Regions from separate parts of the Streptomyces sp. NPDC005963 genome, predicted to be linked through region 1. Evidence: riboswitches for the same ligand, from Rfam matches in the RefSeq annotation. Region 1 holds a riboswitch; each other region holds the start of a gene.

Region 1 (5,970 bases):
CGCATCGCGGGCGTACGACCGGAGCGGTGCGGGCGGTCCTGTGCCCGGGCCACAGGGGCCCTCGGGTCCCTCGTCCGGGCCGGCATTACCTCCGACGTCATCGACGTTTCACCGTGACCGCAGCAGGATTCCTGCCGTAGCCCCTCGCTGCCGTAGCTGATGCCCCCCGTATCCCGTATCCCGTATCCCGTGGAAGGACCCCGCCATGACCACCGCACCCGCTGCCCCTACCGCACCCGCGCCCGCCCGGCTCCCCGATGGCGAGGAGGAGACCCGGGCCGTCGTGTCCGCACTCTTGACCCGCCTCCAGGAAGGATCGCCGGACCGGATCGCGGAACTGTTCGCTCCGGAGGTCGACTGGGTGATCGCCGAGAACCCGGCGGTGCCCTGGATCCGACCGCGACGCACCCGGGCCGATGTCGCGGACCACTTCCGGGAGTTGGCCGATGGCCAGCAGCCCGACCCCGCGGGCACCTCCATCGACGCCATCACCGTCACCGCTGACCGGGCCCTGCTCAGCGGACGGCTCGCCGGCACGGTCCGGGCGACGGGGAAGTCGTTCCGCTCACCGTTCACGCTGGGGCTGACGGTCCGCGGCGGACTGATCACCGGCTACCGCGTGGTGGAGGACGCCCTCGCCATCGCGGAAGCCTGCACCCCGTCACCGGACACACGACGCCACGCACCGAACGCGAACTGACGGCCGCTCAAAGCCGTCCGACACCAGCGGAACCGCCCCGCCTAACGGCACCTCACCCCAGGACCACCACCTCGTCCACCGCGAAGGTGACCCCCACCTCCGCGCCCTCGTCGGGAACGTCCCGCAGCGCCACCTCCGCCTCCAACGGGGGGCCTCCCTCGGGACGCAGCCGTACCGCCACCCGGCTGCCGCGGAACGTCCGACCCTCCACACGACAGCGCACACCGTCCTCGGGCGCCCCGATGCGCACCCCCGCAGGTCGCACCAACAGCCGCTGCTCGCCCTGTGCCGAGCCGTCAGGAACGGGGACCTTCCCCCACGACGTACGGGCGACCGTGCCGCTGACGGTGGCCGGGACGACATTGTCGAAGCCGAGGAACCGGGCGACGAACTCATCGGCCGGGCGCTGCCAGACCTCCAGCGGCGCACCCGTCTGGGCGATGCGCCCTTCGTGCATGACCACCACCCGGTCGGCGAGCGCGAACGCCTCGCCCTGGTCGTGGGTGACGGCGAGGACGGTGGTGCCCAACCGCCCGAACAGCTCCCGCAGTTCGATGACGAGCCGCTCCCGCAATCCCCGGTCCAACTGCCCGAGAGGCTCGTCCAGCATCAACAGCCGCGGCTCGGGGGCGAGCGCCCTGGCCAGGGCGACCCGCTGCTGCTCACCACCGGAGAGGGAGGAGATCGCCCGCCGCTGGGCGCCGGGCAGTCCCACCAGCTCCAGCAACTCGGTGACCCGTCGCTGTTGTTCGGCCTTCGTGGCGCCGTGCATCCGCAGCCCGAAGGCCAGGTTGCCGCCGACGTCCCGTTGCGGAAAGAGCTGGTGGTCCTGGAACATCAGCCCGACACCGCGTCGGTGCACCGGGACGCCACCCTGGTCGGCTCCCGAAAGGAGCACCCGCCCGGCATCGGCGTGCTGGAGTCCGGCGACCACACGCAACAGCGTCGACTTCCCGCTGCCGCTGGGACCGAGGACACAGACGATCTCGTGCGCGACGACGTCCAGACGTACCGCGTCGAGCACGGCGCGCGAGCCGAAGCGGACGGTCACGTCATCGAGGCGGAGCAGCGGATCGGTCGGGGCCATCAGAATTCTCCGGAGGTGTTGCGGACCCGGGTCCGCTCCAGCAGTAGCAGCGCGGTCGCGCACACGGCCATCAGGATCGTGCTCAGCGCCATGGCCTGGCCGTAGTTCAGCTCTCCTGGCCGTCCGATCAGCCGTGCCACCGCGACGGGCAGGGTGGGGTGGTCGGGCCGGGCGATGAACACGGTGGCTCCGAACTCGCCCAGGGAGACGGCGAACGCGAAGCCGGCAGCGATCAGCACCGCCCGCCGCACCATGGGGAAGTCGACCTCGCGCCACACCCGGAGCGGAGAGGCACCGAGCACCGCCGCCGCCTCGCGCAGCCGCCCGTCGACGGCCCGGAGGACCGGCAGCATGATCCGTACCACGAAGGGGACTCCGACCAGGGCCTGGGCCAGCGGCACCAGGATCCAGGAAGCTCTGAGGTCCAGGGGCGGCTCGTCCAGGGTGATCAGGAAGCCGAAGCCGACGGTCACCGCGGAGACACCGAGCGGCAGCATCAGCAGTGCGTCGAAGCCCCGGACCAGCCGACCCGCCCGTCTGGTGAGCGCGGCAGCCGCGAGTCCGCCGATGAGTACGGCGATGCCGGTCGCGGCCAGCGCGTACTGGAGCGAGTTCCAGACCGCTTCGATCGGCGGAACGAGGAAGGCGGACCCGCTGTCGTCGAGGTCGCCCAACGCCCGGTAGTAGTCGAATCCATAGCCGCCCGGGGTATCGAGGGAGCGTTCCACCAGCACCGCGAGCGGGGCGATGAGCAAGAGGGCGACGGTGGTGAGCACCACGCCGAGCAGGGTCCACTGGCCCCTGCCGCGCGGCGGCCTGGCGGTGCGTGCCGGATCCACCAGCCGCAAGGTGCTCTCTCGGCGGCGCAGGGTCCGGGCGTGCACGGCGAGGACGGCACCGACCGCGACGAACTGCACCATCGTGAGCACCGCCGCCGTTCTCAGGTCCAGCAGCTGCGCGGTCTGCCGGTAGATCTCCACTTCCAGCGTGGCGTAGGAGGGTCCGCCGAGGATCTGTACGACGCCGAAGGAGGTGAAGGTGAAGAGGAAGACCATCAGGGCCGCTGCGGCCAGGGCGGGCGTCAGTGCGGGCAGGGTCACCTGCCGCCAGGCCGCGATGCGCCCGGCTCCCAGCACCCGCGCGGCCTCCTCCTGCCGGGGGTCGAGCTGGGACCAGAGCCCGCCGACGGTCCTGACGACGACGGCGTAGTTGAAGAAGACGTGGGCGAGCAGGATGGCCCAGACGGTGGCGTCCAGCCGAACGCCCCACAGTTCGTCCAGCGGTCCGCCGCGGCCCACCAGGGCGAGGAAGGCGGTGCCGACGACGACCGTGGGCAGCACGAACGGCACGGTCACCGCCGCTCGCAGCAGCCGTTTGCCGGGGAATTCCAGCCGGGCGAACACATAGGCCCCGGGCAGCGCGACGAGCAGGGTGAGCGCGGTGGAGGCGAGCGCCTGCCAGGTGGTGAACCAGAGCACCCGCTGGAGGTCGTCACGGCCGATGACCTCGCCGATCCGGGCGAACTGCCACGCTCCGCCGTCCCTGAGCCCCCGGCCGACGATGGCGGCGACCGGGTAGGCGAAGAAGACGGCGAAGAAGGTGACGGGCAGGGCCATCAGACCGAGCCGCGCGGCGGTGGCCCGCAGCTCGGTCCGACGGCCGGTCCGTGCTACTTCACGACGAGCGAGGACCACGTCTGGATCCACTGCTCCCGGTTCTTGGCGATGGTGTCGGGTGCGACGGTCTTCGGAGCGTCGATGACCTCGCCGAAGGTGGTGAACAGCTCGGGGAGCTTGGCGCCCTTGAGGACCGGATTGACGAACATGTTCAGCGGCATGTCCTCCTGGAACGTCTTGGAGACCATGAAGTCCAGCAGCGCCTTGCCGCCCGCCTCGTTCTTGGCGCCGTTCAGCAGCCCGGCGAACTCGATCTGACGGAAGCAGGTGCCGGTGGCGACACCGGTAGGGGCCGTCGTGGGCTGGGGCTTGGAGTAGAGGACCTCCACCGGCGGGCTTGAGGCGTAGGAGACGACGAGCGGACGATCGGCCTTCGCCTTCTTGCCACCGGCCGAGCCGGAGAACTCTTCGTTGTACGCCTGGTCCCAGCCGTCGACGACCTTGACGCCATTGGCCTTGAGCTTCTTCCAGTACCCGGTCCACTGGTCTTCGCCGTACTGGGCGACCGTGCCGAGGAGGAAGCCGAGGCCGGGCGACGAGGTGGCCGCGTTCTCGACGACGAGCAGGTTCTTGTACTCGGGCTTGACCAGGTCGTCGAAGGTGACCGGGGGCGCCAGCTTCTTGTCGGCGAAGTACTTCTTGTCGTAGTTGACGCAGATGTCCCCGGTGTCGACCGGGGTGACGCGGTGCTCGCCCTTGTCCAGTTGGACTTCGGCGCTCACCTGGTCCAGGCCCTTGGCCCGGTATCCGGTGAACAGCCCCTTGTCTAGGGCGCGGGAGAGCAGGGTGTTGTCGACGCCGAAGAAGACGTCGCCCTGCGGGGAGCCCTTGGTGAGGATCTCCTTGTTGAGCGCGGTACCGGCGTCCCCGCTCTTGAGGATCTTCACCTTGTATCCGGACTGCTTGGTGAAGTCGGCCAGTACGGCGTCGGACACGGCGAACGAATCGTGGGTGACCAGGGTGACCGTCTTGGACGGCTTGCCCGAGGACCCGGCGTCCTCGGTGTCCCCGTCGGTGCCGCAGGCGGCGAGCGCGGTGACGCCCAGCGCCGCGGCCAGCGCGGTGACCGTGGCCTTCTTGATGGTGTTCACTGAGAATTCCTCCTGGGGGTGGCCAGGAAGAGACGCGGCCCCACCCGCTCCCCGCGCACGAGGCGCACGAGGAATTCGGGCAGGGCGCAACAGCTTGAGTGGTGTCCGAACTCCCTACCCAGAATGACCTGGGCGAGGTTCAGAGGGTCTGCGGTCTTCTCAAACCGCACTCTCAGCGCTGTGGCGCTCCCCTGTCGGATATATGCAGATGTACGAGGCACACCTTACAAGGTCCACACCCCTCGACGGCAGGGGTCCTCGACGGCAGAGGCCCCGGGGCCGACAAAACCCCTGAACCCCCACAAGGCACTCAGCGCTCGGCTGCCGCCAGCTGACCGCACGCGCCGTCGATCTCCTGCCCCCGGGTGTCCCGGACGGTCACGGGCACCCCGTGCGCGGCGATCGCGTTGACGAAGGCCCGCTCGTCCTCGGGCCGCGAAGCGGTCCACTTGGAGCCCGGGGTCGGGTTCAGCGGGATCAGATTGACGTGGACCCGCTTGTTCTTCAGCAACCGGCCGAGGAGGTCACCGCGCCACGCCTGGTCGTTGATGTCCCGGATCAGCGCGTACTCGATGGAGACCCGACGGCCGGACTTCTCCGCGTACTCCCAAGCGGCGTCGAGGACCTCACGGACCTTCCAGCGGGTGTTGACGGGAACGAGGGTGTCGCGCAGTTCGTCGTCGGGCGCGTGCAGCGAGACGGCGAGACGGCACTTGAAGCCCTCGTCGGCGAAGCGCAGCATCGCCGGCACCAGACCGACGGTCGACACGGTGATCCCGCGCTGGGAGATGCCGAGCCCGTCCGGCTCCGGATCCGTGAGCCGACGGATCGCGCCGACGACCCGCTTGTAGTTGGCGAGCGGCTCGCCCATCCCCATGAACACGATGTTGGACAGCCGCGCCGGACCGCCGGGGACCTCCCCGTCCCGCAGGGCGCGCATTCCGTCCACGATCTGGTGGACGATCTCGGCCGTGGACAGATTGCGATCGAGGCCGGCCTGTCCTGTCGCGCAGAACGGACAGTTCATGCCACAGCCGGCCTGTGAGGAGATGCACATGGTCACCCGGTCCGGGTAGCGCATCAGCACCGACTCCACCAGCGTCCCGTCGTGCAGCCGCCACAGGGTCTTGCGGGTGGTGTCCTCGTCACAGGAGATGTGGCGCACGACGGACATCAGATCGGGCAGCAGTTCGGAGGCGAGCTTCTCCCGCGCGGCGGCGGGGATGTCGGTCCACTGGGCCGGGTCGTGCGCGTACCGGGCGAAGTAGTGCTGCGAGAGCTGCTTGGCACGGAACGGCTTCTCACCGATGGCCGCGACGGCTTCCTTCCGCTCGGCGGGCGAGAGGTCGGCGAGGTGCCGCGGGGGCTTCTTGGCTCCGCGAGGTGCAACGAAAGTGAGCTCTCCCGGGGCGGGGG
Region 2 (5,970 bases), on a different contig from region 1:
CCACTCCGCGGTGGGGTCGCCGGGCGGGTCGCCGCGGACCGCGAGGATGTTGCGGATTCCGGCGTCCGCATACTGGCCGATCATATTGCGCAGTTCGGCGATGGAGTGGTTGACCGCGGTCAGATGGGCCACCGGGGTCAGTGTGGTGTCGGAGGCGATCTGCTCGGTGGCCCGCACCGTCCCGGAGCGGGTGGAGCCGCCCGCGCCGTAGGTCACCGAGACGAAGCTGGGAGCCACCGCCTCGATCCTGCGCAGGGCGTTCCAGAGGTTGCGCTCACCCTTTTCGGTCTTGGGCGCCCAGAACTCGAACGAGTAGGAAGTCTTGCCTGTGGCGAGCAGTTCGCGCACGGTCAGTGCGCGATCCGTCCTGGTCGATGATGTTCCGAGGGCCATGCTCGCAGGCTAGCGGGGGCCAGGAAGGCAGCCCAACCGGAGTCCATCTATCGGACACACACTGTCCGTAATGAGGTAGTGGAGGTCAAAACCTGCTGCGCTCAGTGACCGCGGGCCACGATCCGTGCCCTGAGTGCAGCCGCCGCTGCCGCCGGATCGGTCGCCTCGGTGATGGCGCGGACGACGACGACCCGCCGTGCTCCCGCGTCCAACACCTCGTCGAGGTTCCCCGCGTCGATGCCCCCGATGGCGAACCAGGGCCGCTGGGTCTTGAGGGCGGCCGTGTGCCGTACGAGGTCGAGGCCGGGGGCGTGGCGCCCGGGCTTGGTGGGGGTGGGCCAGCAGGGGCCGGTGCAGAAGTAGTCCACCCCGGGCTCGACGGCCGCGGCGGCGGCTTCGGCGGCGGAGTGGGTGGAGCGACCGATGAGGGGTGCGGCACCGATGACGGCGCGGGCAGCGGGTACCGGAAGGTCTCCCTGCCCCAGATGGAGCACGTCGGCGCCGATGGCATGGGCGACGTCCGCGCGGTCGTTCACCGCGAGCAGCTTGCCGTGCCTGCGGCAGGCGTCCGCGAAGATCCGGAGGTTCTCCAACTCCGCTGCGGCTTCCATGCCCTTGTCCCGGAGTTGCACGATGTCCACGCCGCCGGAGAGGGCCGCGTCGAGGAAGTCGGGGAGGTCCCCCTGCCGGGTCCTGGCGTCGGTGCACAGATAGAGCAGGGACGCGTCCAGGGCGCGGCGCAGCGGCTCGGCGGCCACCGCCCGGGTGGACGGTTCGGACGACGGCGCATGGGTCGCGGACATAAGGATCCCCCGGAGCAGTTCGGCGGTGTGCGGCCGGGCTGGGACGTGGCCGCACACCGCGGGTGCTGTGTCGTTCGTGATGGCGCGACCTAGACGGCGAGCGCCTGCGCTCTGCGCTTCACCTCCGTGCCGCGGTTCTCGCTGAGCGCCTGTGCGGGGGTGCCCGGCAGCGACGGGTCGGGAGTGAAGAGCCACTCCAGCATCTCCGCGTCGGTGAATCCGTCGTCCCTCAGCAGGGTCAGGGTCCCGGAGAGGCCCTTCACGACCTTGTCGTCGCTGATGAAGGCGGCGGGGACGTGCAGCGCCCTGTTCTCCCCGCGGCGCACCGCGATCAGCTGGCCCTCCTTGACCAGTTGCCTCACACGGGTCACCTCGACCCCGAGCTTCTCCGCGATGTCGGGGAGGTTGAGCCAGGCGGGCACGAGGGCATCGATCTTTGCGTCAATCTCGGTCACGGGACAAGCCTGCCATCTGGGACTGTCAGCCGGTAGCCGGACCCCGGCCGTGGAGCACGTCCATCCGGGGATCCGAGGAAGGGAACCGCTGGTCAGCGCCCTGCGGAATCGCTCATTTCGATTTACTGGGAAGCGGCCTTCAGGGGGATCGACGGGTCGCCGGCGCGCTCGACGACCAGGAGCGCTCCGCTGTGGATGAGCTTGCGGCCCTGTGCCAGGTCGCGGGGCCTCCCCACGGCGAGCAGGGCGACCAGAGCTCCGCGCCGCAGCCACAGCACCGACCACTCCGGGTCAGCGGGGTCGCCCCGCCACAGGACGGTGTCCGCAGCCGCGTGGTCGCCGGCGTACTGCACGAACCGCCCGAACTGCTCGGACCAGAAGTACGGCACGGGGTCATAGGTCTGGGGTGGTGTGCCGAGTACGTCGGCGATCACGTTGGACGCGACCGTCCGGGGTCCTTGGAGTGCGTTGTCCCAGTGGTGGACGAGGAGTCGTCTGCCGTAGCGCGCGGAGGGGAAGGATGCGCAGTCGCCCACGGCGTACACGGAGGGCAGGGAGGTGCGGAGGTGCTCGTCGGCGACGATCGCGGCGTCCGCTCCGATGGCGATCCCCGAACCGGCGAGCCAGGCGGTGGCGGGGCGGGCCCCGATGCCGACGACGACGGCTCCGGCGGGGATGCGCCGCCCGTCCGCCAGGAGCACCGAGCCGTCCTCCACACCGGCGACCCGGGTACCGGTGAGCAGTTGCACTCCGCCCTGGCCGTACCAGGCGGCCATCGGGGCCGCGACCTCGGCGGGCAGCGCGCCGGCGAGGGGGAGGTCCGCGGCCTCGACCACGGTGACCGCACACCCGGCCGCCCGGGCGGCCGTGGCGAACTCGGCCCCGATCCACCCCGCACCGACGACCACGATGTCGTGCTGCCGGGCGAGGACGGGACGCAGTCGGGCCGCGTCGTCGAGCGTGCGCAGCAGATGGACGCCGGGGACGCCTTCGGTGCCCGGCAGTTCGATCGGCTCCGCGCCCGTGGCGATGACCAGGGTGTCGTAGGGGACGGGGCCGGCCTCGGTGTCCAGTTCCCGGGCGGTGGCGCGCACTCCGGTGACGTCCACGCCGAGGCGGAGTTCGATGTCCAGCGCTTCGAAGTCGACCTCGAAGGCGGAGTCCTCGGCCTTGCCGAGCAGAACCGCCTTGGACAGGGGCGGTCTGTCGTACGGCTGGTGGGGTTCGGCGCCGATCAGGGTGATCGGGCCGGTGAAGCCCTGCTCGCGCAGGGCGACGGCGGTCTGCACCCCCGCCATGCCCGCACCGACGACCGTCACGCGCTGTGTCCGCTGCTCGCTCACATGCCCACCCTAAACAGCTGACGGAACGTCAGGAAAGCAGGGCGTCTGCGGGGACCTCTTCGACCACGCTCGTACCGCTGCCCTCCTGCGACTCCCACTCCCAGGTCTCGTCCAATCTGACCCGCCCGTCGGGCAGGTCGACGACCTCGGAGACGCAGTGCCCCGACGACGTGGTCCCGTCGGCCTTGAGCTGGACGTAGCGGAAGTCGATCCGGTCATTCTCACGACTGCCGACCAGATAGCCGCGGACCACGTCGCCACCCTCGTACTCGGCCCAGATCCGACCGTCCCGCTCGTGGTACGCGAACCGGGTGCTGGTGCCCACCTGACCCGGTGCCTGATCGGCGACCGGGGCGAGGACGAGCCCGTCGAGTGACCTTGCCATGCTCCGCGCTCCCTTGCGCCTGGGGCCCACTCGGTCGCACCGGCCACGGCGGTGCGCGGCCGACCCTCTGACGCGAGTTGGGGCCGGGGGTTAGGGTGGCCACCGTAAAGCACTCGCGGGAGCCCGGACGCACCGGGCTGAGAGGGGGGCTGGCCGGCCTCCGACCGTACGAACCTGATCCGGGTCATGCCGGCGAAGGGAGGAGCTGGCCCACCGTGCCGTACGTCCCCCGCACCCGCGCCACAGCGCAGGGCGCGCACGCACCGTCCAAGAGCACCGACGTCCTCGTCGTCGGGGGCGGAATCATCGGCCTCGCCACCGCCTGGCGAACCGCCCAACACGGTCTGGGCGTCGCCGTCGTCGATCCTGCACCGGGCGGTGGAGCGGCCCAGGTGGCGGCGGGAATGCTCGCCGCCGTCACCGAACTCCACTACGGCGAGCAGACCCTGCTCGCCCTCAATCTGGAATCCGCGCAGCGCTACCCGGACTTCACCGCCGAACTGGAGGAGTGCAGCGGCCAGGAGGTCGGCTACCGCCCCTGCGGCACCCTGGCGGTGGCGCTCGACAGCGACGACCGGGCCCATCTGCGGGAGCTCCACGCCCTTCAGCAGCGCTCCGGCCTGGACTCCCAGTGGCTCTCGGGCCGCGAATGCCGACGTCTCGAACCGATGCTCGCCCCCGGCGTACGCGGCGGACTGCGGGTGGACGGCGACCACCAGGTCGACCCGCGACGGCTCACCTCGGCGTTGCTCACCGCCTGCGAACGCGCCGGCGTGGTCTTCCACCGCGACTGGGCGCAGTCCCTCACCGTGCGCGGTGACCGGGCGGTGGGCGTGCGGCTCGCCGACGGGCAAGAGGTCCGCGCCGAACAGACCGTACTCGCCGGCGGCAGCTTCAGCAGGGAGCTGGACGGGGTGCCGCCGCACGTGCTGCCCCCGGTACGACCGGTCAAGGGCCAGGTCCTGCGCCTCCGGGTGCCTGCCGCCTTCGCCCCCTTCCTGTCCCGGACCGTACGGGCGGTCGTGCGGGGCGGCTCCGTCTACCTGGTGCCGCGGCAGGACGGCGAACTGGTCGTCGGGGCCACCAGCGAGGAGCTGGGGTGGGACACCACGGTCACCGCGGGAGGCGTCTACGAACTGCTGCGCGACGCCCATGAACTGGTCCCCGGCATCACCGAACTGCCCCTCGTCGAGACCAGGGCCGGACTGCGCCCCGGCACCCCGGACAACGCCCCCCTCCTCGGCCCGACCGCGCTGCCCGGCCTGCTGCTCGCCACGGGGCACTACCGCAATGGCGTCCTACTCACCCCGCTGACCGCCGATGCGATGGCTTCGGTGCTCGTCCGCGGCGTACTGCCCGACGAGGCGCTCCCCTTCACCCCGCACCGTTTCGCACCCCTCGCCCAGGAGCACTCCGCATGAACACTCACCCCGTGGCGGTGTCCATCAACGGCGAAAGGCGCGAAGTCTCCGCCGGAACCACCCTGGGCGCCCTGGTCGCCGAGCTCACCGCCGCCCCGACGGGCGTCGCGGCAGCGGTGAACGAGACCGTGGTGCCCCGTAGCCGCTGGGAGCTGACCCTCCTCGACGACGGAGACCGCATCGAAGTGCTCACCGCTGTTCAGGGAGGCTGACCCGTGTCCACACCCGCCTCTGCCCCCACCGACGCTCCCGGCCCTCCCGCTGACACCGGCTTGGACGATCCGCTGCTCATCGCGGACACCGCCTTCACCTCCCGACTGATCATGGGTACGGGCGGGGCGCCCAGTCTCGACGTCCTGGAACGCGCCCTCGTGGCCAGCGGCACCGAACTCACCACGGTGGCCATGCGCCGCCTCGATCCCACCGTCCAAGGCTCGGTGCTCTCGGTCCTCGCCGAACTCGGCATCCGGGTCCTGCCCAACACGGCGGGCTGCTTCACCGCGGGCGAGGCCGTCCTCACCGCCCGGCTCGCCCGTGAGGCCCTCGGCACCGACTGGATCAAGCTGGAGGTCGTCGCCGACGAACGGACCCTGCTGCCCGATCCGGTCGAATTGCTCGATGCGGCGGAAACTCTGGTCGACGACGGTTTCACCGTACTGCCCTACACGAACGACGATCCGATCCTGGCCCGGAAGCTGGAGGACGCGGGGTGCGCAGCGGTGATGCCCCTCGGGTCCCCGATCGGTTCCGGGCTGGGTATCCGCAATCCCCACAACTTCCAGCTGATCACCGAGCGGGCGCAGGTGCCCGTGATCCTCGACGCGGGCGCGGGCACCGCGTCCGATGCCGCGTTCGCCATGGAGCTGGGGTGCGCAGCGGTGATGCTCGCATCAGCGGTCACCCGCGCCCAGGAACCGGTGCTGATGGCGCACGCGATGCGGCACGCGGTCACGGCCGGCCGCCTCGCCCGGCGCGCCGGACGCATCCCCCGCCGGCACTTCGCCCTGGCGTCGTCGCCGGAGGCCGGCAGGGCGGAGTTCGACCCCGAGCGCCCCGCGTTCTAGGCGTGCTGTCGCGGAACGCCCCGCTCCGCCAGGTCGCGCACGGCTGCGCAACGGCGCCCGCCGGACGCGGTCCACCCCGGTCCCCGGCGGCGGGGCGGGCGTCCGG
Region 3 (5,970 bases), on a different contig from region 1:
TTCGTCGCCCTCGTCGCCGGACTCGTCTTCGTCGTACGGAAGTTCACCGGCTCCTCCCGTTCGCGCGGGGACTGGTAGTCGCTTCCGCCCGTTGTTAACCCGGCTGGGGGAACACCCCGCAAAGCCCAGGTCCCTCCAGCCTGACGGCCATTACAGTGGCAAGCCGTCCCCCGGCACCCGGATCGCCTCCCTCCAGGGAGGTTCCGGGGCGGCCGTGCGACGGGCGCGCGGGGGCGGCCCCCGCGGGCGGGCACGGCGCCCGTCACCATGCCTGGGGGTTGACCTATGGCCACAGCTCCGCACGCTGCCCCAACGCTGATCACTTCGGTGCAGCGGGCCCTTCGGCTGTTGGAGGCCGCCGCCTCCCATCGGGACGGTGCGCCCGCCAAACAACTGGCGAGGGAAGCGGGCATTCCCCTTCCCACCGCCTACCATCTGCTGCGCACCCTGACCCACGAGGGATATCTGCTCAGGGAGAAGGGCGTGTTCGTCCTCGGTGACGCGGTGGAACGCCTCGCGGTCGGCGGTGCCGTGCAGAATCGTCGCATCAAGCTTGAGGAGTCCCTCAACCACTGGCGTGACGTGCTGGGCGTCCCCGTCTACTTCGCCCAGTACCGCGAGGGCGAGATCGAGTTGGTCGCGTACGCGGACAGTCCCCATGCGCCGGCCGTCGCCGAGTGGGCGAACTTCCGGGAGACCGGGCACGCCCACGCCGTCGGGCAGTGCCTCCTGAGCCAACTCGACGACGCCGCACTCGGCGACCACCTCGACCGCCATCCCGTGCAACCCGTCACGCGGTACTCGGTCCCCGATCGCCGTGCACTCGTCGAGCGGCTCGCTGCGACGGGCCGTACGCAACCGGTGGTGGAGCGTCAGGAGTACGCCCTGGGCACGGTGTGCGCGGCCATCCCCCTGACGGTCGGGTCCGGTGCAGCCGCGATGGCCATTTCTCTACCCCTCCACCAAAAGGAACGCCTGCTCCCCGTGGTCGAACAGCTACGCAGCGGAGTCAGTGAGCTGCGCGACGCGCTGACCTTCTCTATCAGTATCTGAAAAATCACTCCTTGTAGTCCTCTAGCGTGTGCAGCACGATTACGGCAAGAGCGCCAGGGGGATCATTCCTGGCCGTTTTCGGCAGGCTTTCAGCGGGTTTCATTCACTGCGGGGTAGACGATGCGCGAGTCGGTCCAGGCCGAGGTCTTGATGAGTTTTCTTGTCTCCGAGGAGCTGTCGTTCCGGATTCCGGTGGAGCTCCGGTATGCGACGGACGATCCCTACGCTCTGCGGATGACCTTTCATCTGCCTGGAGACGCGCCTGTGACCTGGGTCTTCAGTAGGGATCTCCTACTGGACGGGGTGCTGGGTCCCAGCGGTGACGGTGATGTGCACATCGGCCCCACCGGCCCCGAGGAGTTGGCCGACATCGCCATTCGGCTCCAAGTGGGCGCGGACCGGGCCTTGTTCCACGTGAGCACGGCGCCGGTGGTGGCCTTCCTCGACCGCACCGACAAGTTGGTGCCACTGGGACAGGAGCGAACCTTCGGGGACTTCGAAGGGAATCTGGACAAGGCCCTCCAGGAGATCCTGGCCGAGGAGAACGCCGGCTGACGGCCTGTGGAGGGCGGCGGGGCACAGCGGAACCCCGACGCCTCCCCTTCGGGACCGCGCGTGCCCGACCCCGAAGGGTTGCCCGCCCCGGCTCCGGAACTACTTCTTGCGACGTCGTCCCTTGCCCCCGCGTCCCAAAGCCCCGCTTACGCCCTCGTTGCGCCGCCCTGTGGCCTCGGCCGTGCCGTCCCCGGCCGTGCGGGGAGCGCCCAGCCCGCCGGGAACACCGCCGCCCCTCTCCGTACCTCCGTCTCCGCCCGCTGCCGGGCGGTCGGATGAGACCACCAGGGCCGCGAGCGCCGTGGTTACCGGAACGGAGGCCACCAGACCGATCGATCCGATCAGTGTCCGGACGATCTCCTCCGCCACCAGTTCGCTGTTGGCGACGGTGCCCACACTGCTCTGGGCGATCGAGAAGAGCAGCAGGAGGGGCAGCGCCGCGCCCGCGTAGGCCAGCACCAGCGTGTTCACCACGGAGGCGATGTGGTCGCGCCCAATCCGGATCCCGGCGCGGTACAGCGCCCGGGGGCCCATTTTGGGATCCGCCTGGTGCAACTCCCAGACCGCTGACGTCTGGGTCACCGTGACGTCGTCGAGCACTCCGAGGGAGCCGATGATGACACCGGCCAGGAGGAGCCCGCTCATGTCGATGTGGGGGTACAGCCCGTGGATCAGACCGGTGTTGTCGTCCGTGTTGCCACTGAGGTGCGCCCAGCCGATGTAGAGCGATCCGAGCAGACCGATCAGCAGGAGCGAGATCAGGGTGCCGAGGACGGCGACCGACGTGCGGGCGGTCAACCCGTGGCACAGATAGAGGGCGACCAGCATGATCGCACTCGCCCCTACCACTGCGACGATCAGCGGATTGGACCCGGCCAGGATGGCGGGGAGGATGAACAGGGTGAGGACGGCGAAGGAGATGACCAGCGCAACCAGGGCCATCACCCCGCGCATCCGTCCCACGAGCACGACCGCGAGGGCGAAGATGCCGGCGAGCAGGGTCATCGGGAAGCTGCGGTTCACATCGATGACCGCGTACTGGAGATCGCGCGGAGCGTCCGGAGCGTACGCCACCACCACTTCTTGACCCTGCTCCAACTGCCGTGAGGCATCCGGCTGGATGACCTCGGTGAAGACGCGCCCCATGTCCTTGCCGCTGGTGATCTCGATCTTCGCCTTCTTGCACTGGCCCTGCTGGGAGTTGACCGCCTCCCGTCCTTCGGGGGTGCTGGTGTCTCCCGTCGGAGGCACCACGGCGACGTTGACGTCCTTGCAGTCGACCCGCTGCACGCTGGCCACCCTCGCCTGCTCGGTCTGTCGGTCGAACCCGACGCCGGTGCGTTCGTGACCGGGTGCGGAGCCGGGCCAGAGCATGACCAGTCCCACGACGACGGCCGTGGCGAAGGGAATCAACACGGCGGCGATCACCTTGCGGAGGTGCCGCGAGACGGGCATGGCGGGGCCGTGGCTGTGTGAGTGCCCGTGGGAGTGGCCGGACGGAGGGGCGGGGGAGGAGCGGCTCCGGGGGTGGTCGTGGCCTGAACCGTGGTCGTGCCCCGAACCGTGGTCGTGAGCGGACGGTTGGACGGGCGTGGACGGTTGGACGGGCGAGGGTGGCTGGACGGGCGCGGAGGTCCGCCCGGTGGTCTGGTGGGGCTCGTGGGAGTCCGACCAGTCCGGGAGCGGCGCGTCCGGTTGCCTGTGGTGGTGGCCCTGCGGATCAGGGACGTACGACGGGCCCCGGGAGGCGCCGTAACCGCCCTGGGCGGACGGGCGTTCGGAAACGTCCGCCGAGCTGTCGGCGGGGCCCGGGGGTTGGCCCTGCGGTTCGGGCCATGCGGGCATCGGCCGCTGACGCGGCGGGCCGGGATTCCGGGGGGATTCCGGGGTCTCCTGCGAGTGCTCCGTCGACTCCCGCGGCGGACGGTGGGACTCCGGAGAGAGCGGTCTCCACTGGGGATCGGGCCCTTGCTGGGGGTCGGACGGCGAAGAGGTCACCGACCGATCATCGCAAGAACGGCACGGGGCCTCTGTTCAGCGCGCCAGAAAGGGCGCTAGCGTGGTGGCACCTTTGCACACGCGGGAGCTCGGAGCACCGGGCTGAGAGGGCGCTGACCTCCGTAGAGCCGACTGGCCGCAGCCAGCACGGCAGTGACGGAAACCGCTGCGTCGACCGCCGAACCTGTTACCGGGTAATGCCGGCGTAGGGAGTAGGTCTCATGACCGTTCAGGATGCACGCACGCGCGCCGTCGACCAGGTCGGATCCACCGAGCCGGGCGACTCCATCGAATCCGCCGCGCCGGCCGGGCGGAAGCCGGGCTGGCACAAGGGGTACGTCGAGGGCTCGCGCCCCGACCTCCGGGTGCCCGTTCGACAGGTGCACCTCACCAACGGGAAGGACGTCACGCTGTACGACACGTCCGGCCCGTACACCGATCCCGTAGTCGACACCGACGTACGACGAGGACTGGCGCCGCTCCGGGAGAACTGGATCATCGCCCGGGGGGACACGGAGGAGTACGCGGGCCGGCCGGCCCGCCCCGAGGACGACGGACTCAAGCACACTTCGCCGCGCGGTGGGCTGAGGAATCTCGACGCGGTCTTCCCCGGTCGCCCGCGTCAGCCCCGCCGGGGGCGCGACGGGCAGCCGGTGACGCAACTCGCGTACGCGCGCCGCGGGGAGATCACTCCGGAGATGGAGTACGTCGCCATCCGCGAGAACGTTTCCCCCGAGGTCGTACGGGAGGAGATCGCCGCAGGTCGGGCGGTGCTGCCCGCCAACGTCAACCACCCGGAGATCGAGCCGATGATCATCGGCAAGCGGTTCCTGGTGAAGGTCAACGCTAACATCGGCAACTCCGCGGTCACCTCCTCCATCGAGGAGGAGGTGGACAAGATGACCTGGGCGACGCGTTGGGGCGCCGACACGGTCATGGACCTGTCCACCGGACGCAACATCCACACCACCCGGGAGTGGGTGCTCCGGAACTCCCCGGTACCGATCGGGACGGTTCCGCTCTACCAGGCCCTGGAGAAGGTCGACGGCCGGGCCGAGGAGCTGAACTGGGAGATCTACAAGGACACGGTCATCGAGCAGGCTGAGCAGGGCGTGGACTACATGACCGTCCACGCCGGGGTGCTGTTGCGGTACGTGCCCCTGACCGCGCGGCGCAAGACGGGCATCGTCTCCCGCGGCGGATCGATCATGGCTGCCTGGTGCCTGGCACACCACAAGGAATCGTTCCTCTACGAGAACTTCGAGGAACTGTGCGAGATCCTCGCCGCCTACGACGTCACCTACTCGCTCGGCGACGGTCTGCGGCCCGGGTCGATCGCCGACGCCAACGACGAGGCACAGTTCGCGGAGTTGCAGACCCTGGGCGAGCTCAACCGGATCGCCAAGCGGTTCCAGGTGCAGACGATGATCGAAGGCCCGGGTCACGTCCCCATGCACAAGATCAAGGAGAACATCGATCTGCAGCAGGAGGTCTGCGAGGAGGCCCCCTTCTACACGCTAGGTCCGCTCACGACCGATGTGGCGCCTGCCTATGACCACATCACCTCCGGAATCGGAGCGGCGATGATCGCTTGGTGGGGCACGGCGATGCTGTGTTACGTCACGCCCAAGGAGCATCTCGGTCTGCCGAATCGAGACGATGTGAAGACCGGGGTGATCACCTACAAGATCGCCGCACATGCCGCCGATCTCGCCAAGGGACATCCGGGTGCCCAGGAATGGGACGACGCGCTATCCGATGCCCGTTTTGAGTTCCGTTGGGAAGACCAGTTCAATTTGGCGCTCGATCCGGATACCGCAAGGGAGTTCCACGACGAGACGCTGCCGGCCGAACCGGCGAAGACCGCCCATTTCTGCTCCATGTGCGGCCCCAAGTTCTGCTCGATGAAGATCAGCCGCAGCATCAATGAGCAGTTCGGCGGCGATCAAGCACAAAAGACCGACGAGGAGGTCTCCGCGGGGATGCTCCAGAAGTCGAAGGAGTTCGCAGCCAGTGGCAATCGGGTGTATCTGCCCATGGCCGACTGATCGAACCGCGGGCTGACTCCGGCACGTACGGCACTGCTCGTCCGTGGGAGGACCATCCCGTGGGCTCGTGGGCTCGTGGGCTCGTGGGCTCGTGGGCTCGTGGCTCCTGGGCTCGTGGGCGGTGCCGGCCGGGGCGCCCGTTGCCGAACCGATCCTGGGCCCCCTGCCCGGAGCGTCTCCACGGGACCGGCCGTTTCACCGGCCCGTGGAGACGCCGGGCCCTGAGTCCGATGGTCCGCATCCCGCACGGACCATCGGAGCGGACGGTCAGTCCGGTTGGTGCTCCGGACCGCCGAAATCAGGGCTGGAGAAGTCG

Evidence for each region. Region 1 has a riboswitch for thiamine pyrophosphate ahead of ABZ348_RS27735 (thiamine ABC transporter substrate-binding protein). Riboswitches for the same ligand answer to the same signal wherever they lie in the genome.
Region 2: linked by a shared signal. The riboswitch ahead of thiO (glycine oxidase ThiO) and the one ahead of ABZ348_RS27735 (thiamine ABC transporter substrate-binding protein) in region 1 are both predicted to bind thiamine pyrophosphate.
Region 3: linked by a shared signal. The riboswitch ahead of thiC (phosphomethylpyrimidine synthase ThiC) and the one ahead of ABZ348_RS27735 (thiamine ABC transporter substrate-binding protein) in region 1 are both predicted to bind thiamine pyrophosphate.

What each region holds. Positions count from the first base shown of each region.
Region 1 covers NZ_JBEXVD010000026.1:37,329-43,298, forward strand. The annotation lists gene ABZ348_RS27720 (nuclear transport factor 2 family protein) at 206-700, shown strand; gene ABZ348_RS27725 (ABC transporter ATP-binding protein) at 753-1,787, opposite strand; gene ABZ348_RS27730 (iron ABC transporter permease) at 1,787-3,481, opposite strand; gene ABZ348_RS27735 (thiamine ABC transporter substrate-binding protein) at 3,457-4,554, opposite strand; TPP riboswitch at 4,648-4,757, opposite strand; gene rlmN (23S rRNA (adenine(2503)-C(2))-methyltransferase RlmN) at 4,865-5,970, opposite strand, start outside.
Region 2 covers NZ_JBEXVD010000004.1:322,034-328,003, forward strand. The annotation lists gene metF (methylenetetrahydrofolate reductase [NAD(P)H]) at 1-393, opposite strand, end outside; gene thiE (thiamine phosphate synthase) at 495-1,196, opposite strand; gene ABZ348_RS09285 (Rv2175c family DNA-binding protein) at 1,286-1,651, opposite strand; gene ABZ348_RS09290 (FAD-dependent oxidoreductase) at 1,774-2,949, opposite strand; gene ABZ348_RS09295 (hypothetical protein) at 3,023-3,379, opposite strand; TPP riboswitch at 3,485-3,598, shown strand; gene thiO (glycine oxidase ThiO) at 3,595-4,800, shown strand; gene thiS (sulfur carrier protein ThiS) at 4,797-5,012, shown strand; gene ABZ348_RS09310 (thiazole synthase) at 5,073-5,864, shown strand.
Region 3 covers NZ_JBEXVD010000005.1:176,097-182,066, forward strand. The annotation lists gene ABZ348_RS10365 (DUF5326 family protein) at 1-78, shown strand, start outside; gene ABZ348_RS10370 (helix-turn-helix domain-containing protein) at 286-1,053, shown strand; gene ABZ348_RS10375 (SsgA family sporulation/cell division regulator) at 1,174-1,608, shown strand; gene ABZ348_RS10380 (YibE/F family protein) at 1,708-3,063, opposite strand; TPP riboswitch at 3,678-3,835, shown strand; gene thiC (phosphomethylpyrimidine synthase ThiC) at 3,828-5,654, shown strand; gene ABZ348_RS10390 (hypothetical protein) at 5,922-5,970, opposite strand, start outside.